Regions from separate parts of the Streptomyces sp. NPDC002309 genome, predicted to be linked through region 2. Evidence: riboswitches for the same ligand, from Rfam matches in the RefSeq annotation. Region 2 holds a riboswitch; each other region holds the start of a gene.
What was found. Region 2 has a riboswitch for cyclic di-AMP ahead of ACWCPM_RS10490 (C40 family peptidase). Riboswitches for the same ligand answer to the same signal wherever they lie in the genome.
Positions count from the first base shown of each region.

Region 1: linked by a shared signal. The riboswitch ahead of ACWCPM_RS19470 (transglycosylase SLT domain-containing protein) and the one ahead of ACWCPM_RS10490 (C40 family peptidase) in region 2 are both predicted to bind cyclic di-AMP.
Region 3: linked by a shared signal. The riboswitch ahead of ACWCPM_RS28080 (transglycosylase family protein) and the one ahead of ACWCPM_RS10490 (C40 family peptidase) in region 2 are both predicted to bind cyclic di-AMP.

Region 1 is NZ_JBSFCI010000022.1:17,428-19,685, reverse strand. It holds gene ACWCPM_RS19475 (HAD family hydrolase) at 1-769, shown strand, start outside; gene ACWCPM_RS19470 (transglycosylase SLT domain-containing protein) at 733-1,215, opposite strand; cyclic di-AMP (ydaO/yuaA leader) riboswitch at 1,219-1,396, opposite strand; gene ACWCPM_RS19465 (hypothetical protein) at 2,136-2,258, opposite strand, start outside.
Region 2 is NZ_JBSFCI010000009.1:99,481-101,738, reverse strand. It holds cyclic di-AMP (ydaO/yuaA leader) riboswitch at 602-791, shown strand; gene ACWCPM_RS10490 (C40 family peptidase) at 795-1,268, shown strand; gene ACWCPM_RS10485 (ATP-binding protein) at 2,056-2,258, opposite strand, start outside.
Region 3 is NZ_JBSFCI010000040.1:21,005-23,262, forward strand. It holds gene ACWCPM_RS28075 (transglycosylase family protein) at 1-611, shown strand, start outside; cyclic di-AMP (ydaO/yuaA leader) riboswitch at 828-1,007, shown strand; gene ACWCPM_RS28080 (transglycosylase family protein) at 1,011-1,694, shown strand; gene eno (phosphopyruvate hydratase) at 2,009-2,258, shown strand, end outside.

The sequences.
Region 1 (2,258 bases), on a different contig from region 2:
CGACCGCTCTCTCGCCGCGCTCGCGCGGGTCTCGGCGGCCGGGGCCCGGCATCTGGTGGTGACCGGCCGGCCGGCGCCGCGCGTACGGCCGCTGCTGGACGTCCTGGGCGGCGGCGGGCTCGCGGTGTGCGGGCAGGGCGCGCAGTTGTACGACGCCGACGCGGACATTCTGCTGTGGTCCGTCACGCTGGACCGGGAGCTGGCCGAGACCGCGCTCGGCAAGATCGAGGCCGAGGTCGGCCAGGTGTACGCGGCCGTCGACCAGGACGGTGTCGACGGGCTCACCCTCATCGAGCCGGGCTATCTGATGCCGCACCCCACACTGCCCGCGGTGCGGATCGATCGCCGCGACGACCTGTGGTGCGAGCCGATCAGCAAGGTGCTGCTGCGCCATCCGACCCTGTCCGACGACGAGTTGGCGGCGGTGGCGCGGGCGGTGGTCGACTCGCTCGCGACCGTCACCATGTCGGGGCCGGGGACGGTCGAGCTCCAGCCGTGCGGCGTCACCAAGGCCACGGGGCTGGCGCTGGCGGCCCGGCATCTGGGCCTCGGCCCGGAGGGGACCATCGCTTTCGGGGACATGCCGAACGACATCCCCATGTTCGACTGGGCCGCGTACGGAGTCGCCATGGCCAACGCCCACCCGGAGCTCAAGGCGGTGGCCGACGAGGTCACGCTCTCGAACGAGGACGACGGCATCGCCGTCGTCCTCGAACGGTTGCTGGCCGAGGCTCAGTACGGGCCGAAGACGTTGTCGATGGAGCCGTAGCGGTCGGCCGCGTAGTTGCAGGCGGCGGTGATGTTGGCGACCGGGTCGTACGGGTCGTACGCCGTGCCGGTCACGTGGTAGGCCTTGAAGGTGGGGTCGATGACCTGGAGCAGGCCCTTGGACGGGGTGCCCTTGGCGGCGTTCGAGTCCCAGTTGTTGATGGCGTTCGGGTTGCCGGAGGACTCCCGGATGATGTTGCGGTGGATGCCGTTGTAGGACCCGGGGATCCCGTTCTGCGCCATGATGTCGAGCGACTGGCGGATCCAGCCGTCGAGGTTGTTCGAGTAGTACTTGACGGACGTGGGCATGGCCGCGGGCGTCGCCGCGGAAGCGGTGGTCGCGCCGATGAGCGGCAGGGCGAGGACGGCGGCGCCGGTACCGGCGACGGCGAGCTTGCGGACGATGCGGGCAGTACGAGTACGACTGATCTGACCGTTTGCAGTCATGGGGACTGTCCTCTCCGGCGCCTGCGAGGTGAGCTGTCGGGTTCGGGCGGGGAGGGCCCGGCCGCTCTCTTGCGAGTGCGACTTCACCCCGAGCCGTTCCGGTGTGCCGTGGAGTGCGGCATCCGGTCCGGCGGCCTACCTGGGTCCCCCGCTCCTGCCGTGCGGTGAGTGAGTCCGTCATGGGTGGCGCGGGCGGCGGCAGGATTCGGCGTTCCGCCCGACTGGCCCGGAACGTATGCGAGAGCACATGTCCGAAACAAGTGGTCGTTTCTGGCATTGCGGCATTTGATCTTCCTCCTGACCTTTTGTCACCCTTGATCCTTTGCGGTCGAAAAGCGTCAACTCGGCCATGTGCAACGGTGGATCGCGCCGTTGATGCGAGGGGCTCGTGAAGGGGGGCGAGTGAGCCAACTCACGCGCCTGCAGAAAGAGTGGCAAATCGGGCAATAGGCCCAAGTGCTAGTCAATCGACGGCTCGTGGGGCGTGTGTCCCTCGGGTGTGAGAGGTGGCCGCTTCGAGGCCAAGTGCAAAGTGTCGTATTCGGTAATTCCAGGTAAAAACTCCCCCTGGTGCGCGGGGTCCTGGACCCCGGGCGGGCGCGGGCTCGCCCGGGAGGGGTGAGTGACGCCCGTCACGAAGGGCGAGGGGTGGGTGGGCTCGCACCCTTCGTGGCGCGCCGCGGCGCATGTCCCGCTGGGCGGTGAGGACGTGGCGCGGAACGGCCGGGCGGCGGACGTGAGCCGGCGTGGTCGCCGCCTGTGCGCGTATCTCCAGCGTGAGGACGGAACCTCCCCCGTGGTGCGCGTCGTTGTCGTAACGATCGTCCGCGCATCCTCGGCGGGCCCGGTCGCCGCGTCCCCGTTCGCAGGCGGGCCTCGCCGCCGCCCGCCGCCTCGACGCCGGGGTGCGGTCGGGTCGGTCAGGCGGTTCGGGGGGTGCCCCGGGAGCGCCGGTGGGGCTCGTCGGTGATCGGGCGCCGTACGCGCGCGTACGACAGGGTTCCGTCGGGCAGCGGGATACGGAGGTCCTCGTGGGCCGTCTC
Region 2 (2,258 bases):
CGCGTGTCGCGGCGCCCTTGGCCAAGGCCGTCGACCGTCAGGCTCACCCGGGCGCGGCAAGCGCCCGGCCGAGGGGCGTCGCAGGAGGACCGTGCGCCCGGCCGAGGGGCGTCGCAGGAGGACCGTGCGCCCTACCGAGGGCGTCGCGCAGGACCGTGCGCCCCAGTGGCGCGGGTCGTCGCGCAGGACCGTGCGCCCCACGGGCGCGGGTCGTCGTCCCACCGCGCTCCGACAGGTGCGGCAGTGCTGATCCACCCGTCGTCGACGCGGTTCGCCGGGCGTCATGACAGAGCGTGCGCACGGGAGTTGAAACGGACCAAAAGGGGTACCGCCGTCCGGATGACCTTCACCTCCCTTTCCGGGGCCCTTGCGGTTGCGCAACGCGAGCTGCCTCGGGGCGGAATGAGACGTTCCCTCGCTGGTCCGGGGTGGCGTGGCACCCTTGACACCCGTTCGCACAAGGGGCTGTCCACCCGAACGGGTGAGTGGTGAGTAACGCCACAAATTCCCGGTTGCGTTGGGATTTTCGCACTTCGGTGAGTCAAGATCCCTGACTGACGACAAGACCCCGCCGCCGCGGCGGGGCGATCCGGGCGGACGCCGAGTCCTGCCGCCGTCCGGATGACCGGTCGACAGGAGTGGATCGGCAGGAGTGGAGGACCCGAGCACGACGGGTCGCCGGAGACCAGTCTCCGAGTGTCCCTTGGGGTGAAGCCGTAGCAACGCGGCCGGGCAACTTCGCCAGCCCGAATCCGACAGGTCATCCTTCACAGGCGGCTGACGAAGGGTTGCGCATGACCGCGCTCAATCGTGTCCCGTCGCTGATGGTCCGTGCCGGTACGGCCTCGGCCCTCACCCTCGCCGCGGTGGGCGGCTCCGTCGTGGCTCCGGGGTTCGCCTCGGAGGCAGTGGCCGCCACGCCGGCCACGAAGGCACTCCAGATCGCCGCCTCGAAGAAGGGCTCCCCTTACCGGTGGGGCGCCACCGGGCCGCGCAGGTTCGACTGCTCCGGGCTGACGCTCTACTCGTTCAAGAAGGCGGGCAAGAAGCTGCCCCGCACGGCCGCCCAGCAGTACAACAAGACCCGCCACATCGGCGCCAAGAGCCGCAAGGCCGGTGACCTCGTGTTCTTCCACTCGGGATCGAACGTCTACCACGTGGGGATCTACGCCGGGAAGGGGAAGATCTGGCACGCGCCGAAGACCGGTGACGTGGTGAGGCTCCAGAAGATCTGGACCAAGAGCGTCTGGTACGGCCGGGTCAAGTGATCCCCGGGTGGCGGTGGCGGCGCCCGGAGGGGACGCCGCCGCCCCGCCCGTGACGCGGGCTCGGACGGCCAGGACACCAGGTCGCGCCGAGAGACGTCGGCGCGGCGCCCGCGACGCCCCGGGGCCGGTGCGAGGCGCTGCGCGGGCGGCGCGGGCGGGTCGGCCCCGGGTCGGGGCTCCGGCAGGAAGCCGTACGAGGCCGTCTTACGGCCCCGTACGGCCGACGGAGCCCGGAGGGAGAGGTGCGCCGCCGGTCGAGTGCGGAGCCCGGGACGGCACGGGACCGAGGCCACCGGCTCGACGTGGAGCCCGGGACGCTACTGGGACGGCAGCGGCACGGCGCCGGGGCCGTCGTTCGATGGCGGGCGCGGTGTGGCCCGCGTCCGGTGGGCGGGGCGCCCCGGCGGCTGACGCGTTCCGCGCCCTCGTGCGGGGCTCCGCCGCCCGAACCGGACAGCCCACGCCCGGGTCCACCCCCTCCATCGCCCGTGGCGCCTCGGCCGACCTGTGCGGGACCTCCCGGGGGCCTGCCGGTACGGGGTCGAGTCCACGCCGTAGCCGGCACGGCGCGTAGGCCGGGGAGGAGTCTCGGGCACCCGGCGCCGCTCGTCGGCGCGTCCGGCACATCCGCCCGGCCGGGCACCGCACGCCCACCCGGTCCCGACGTCCACGGACCACCTCGCCACCCCCGCGGCGCCCACCACCGCCAGACCGCGGGCCGACCACCCGCCCGACCGCGGCGCCCACCAACCGCCAGACATGCGCTGCGGCCCCGCCCTCGGACGCGCTACGGCTCCTGCGGGCCCGCCAGGCGGACCGGGCGGGCCGGGCGGACCGGTACCGTCCAGGGAAGCTCGATGGAGACCGTCTTGCCGCCCTCGCGGGTCGGGCGGACTCTGAGACGGCCGCCGCACTCGGCCGCGAGCCAGCGGATGATGACCATGCCGCGGCCGTTGTCCTGCTGGACGGCGGCCGGGAGCCTTTTGGGGA
Region 3 (2,258 bases), on a different contig from region 2:
TATCTGGCGATTCAGGCGGTCTGTCCAACTCGCTTGGATTGTCCCACTCGTCCAGTGGTGCCCGTTCCGGTGGTTCTCAGGGCGCCGACGCATCCATGGACTCCGCCGGCTCGAAGAACTCCGCGAAGCCGAAAAAATTCGGCGAATCCACCCCGTCCGGTGGTGCCGGCTCCCCGGGTGCCGACGGCTCGGCATCGCCCGGCCCGGGCGAGTCCTCCGGTTTCGGCGAATCCCCCGAATCGGGCGAATCGCCCCTGAGTTCCTCGCCCTCCGGTGTGCCCTCGAGCACTCCGAGCGCATCGGACCTCACCGGCACGGGCCTTCTCGGCGGCGGCAAGCACCGGGGAGGCAGTGCGGACGAGGACGGTGAGCGCGCCGGCGGTTCCTCCGGGCGCCACGCCTCGCGGGACGGCGCCACGTCCCGAGCGGGCGCCGACGGCGCGTACCGGGTCCAGGACGGCGACACCCTCTGGGGCATCGCCGACTCCCTTGGCGTGCAGGGCGGATGGGCCGCGCTGTACGTCGTCAACCAGGACGCCCTCGGCGGCGACCCCGACCACATCGTCCCCGGTCAGTCGCTGGACGTCGGCGCGGAGTCGGCCGGCAAGTAGGGGAGAGCGGGGACGGGAAACGGCCTGGGGGCAGCGGGAGTTCACGTCACACTTCGAGTCGAATGTCCGATTTGGTGAAAGTGTGGGATGAGTCTCAGAAGCCCTGATCGTCTTTGAAATTCGGCCGATCGCCTGTCTACGGTCATGACCGCTCGTCACCACGAGCCCCGGCTGCCGCAACGCCGAGTCCTGCCAGCGGCCACCCGGGAACAGTCGTCGCGTCAAGCGCCGCAGGCAGGAGCGGGGGACCCAAGGTAAGTGCCGTGTCCGGCAGTTGAGGAGACTCAGCGCCGGGACCGGCTCGGGGTGAAGCCGCACCTCCCAGTGAGGTGCGGCCGGGCAACTCAACCGGCCCGAACCCGACAGCTCACCTCGCAGGCGTCGGTGAGGGGATCAACCATGCTGTTTTCCAGCAAGGGCAAGCATCGCGGTGCGTCCAGGACCGTTCGCGCCATCGCCGCCGTCGGTGTCACCGGCGCCGCCGCAGTCGCCGCCCCGCTGATCGCGGCCGGCAGCGCCTCCGCCGCCACGGCCTCCGAGTGGGACGCCGTCGCCCAGTGCGAGTCCGGTGGCAACTGGTCCATCAACACCGGCAACGGCTACCACGGCGGTCTGCAGTTCTCCGCCTCGACCTGGGCCGCGTACGGCGGCACGCAGTTCGCGGGCACGGCCGACCAGGCCTCGAAGGAGCAGCAGATCCAGATCGCCGAGAAGGTGCTCGCCGGTCAGGGCAAGGGTGCCTGGCCGCACTGCGGCACCGGCCTGTCGAACGCCGCCTACACCGGTGGCGGCTCCGCGGCCGGCGATTCGCAGAGCGACGGCACCGAGACGCGCGCCACCGAGGAGCAGCCGGCCTCGCGGTCCGCGGAGCGTCCGGCCGTCGAGGAGACGGTCACCACGCCGACCGGCGACAAGGTGAAGAAGGGTGACGGCGAGTACGAGGTCGTCGAGGGCGACACCCTCAGCACCATCGCCGCCCAGCACGACGTCAAGGGCGGCTGGGAGAAGCTCTTCCGGCTGAACAAGGACGTCGTCGAGAACGCCGACCTCATCTTCCCGGGTCAGCAGCTGCACCTGAAGTAGGACGGCGCCCCCGCTGCTCCGACTCGCGCGGCCTCCCTTCAGGAGGCCCCTGAGGCTCCCGTGAGGGTCACCCCCCGTCCCCACGGGCTCCCCGCCCCGGTGCGTCATCCCCCCGTACGCACCGGGGCGGGGCTTTTCGCGTCCCGCTCGCCCCGCGGCGCACCCCCGTCTTTGTTTCGTTCGGAAACAATTTACTCTCGGTTCCGTCCATCAGAGGGGTGACCGGCTGGCCGATCGCACGGAGCCGGTTAGGCTCGTCTCGCAGAGCCGCCGCGGTCCTGCTCCATCGCGTCACATCCACGAAGGAGATGCTCGTGCCGTCCATCGACGTCGTCGTAGCCCGGGAAATCCTGGACTCCCGAGGCAACCCCACGGTCGAGGTCGAGGTCGGCCTCGACGACGGCAGCACGGGTCGTGCCGCCGTTCCGTCCGGCGCTTCCACCGGCGCCTTCGAGGCCATCGAACTCCGCGACGGCGACCCCAACCGCTACCTCGGCAAGGGCGTCGAGAAGGCCGTCCTGGCCGTCATCGAGCAGATCGGCCCGGAGCTCGTCGGCTACGACG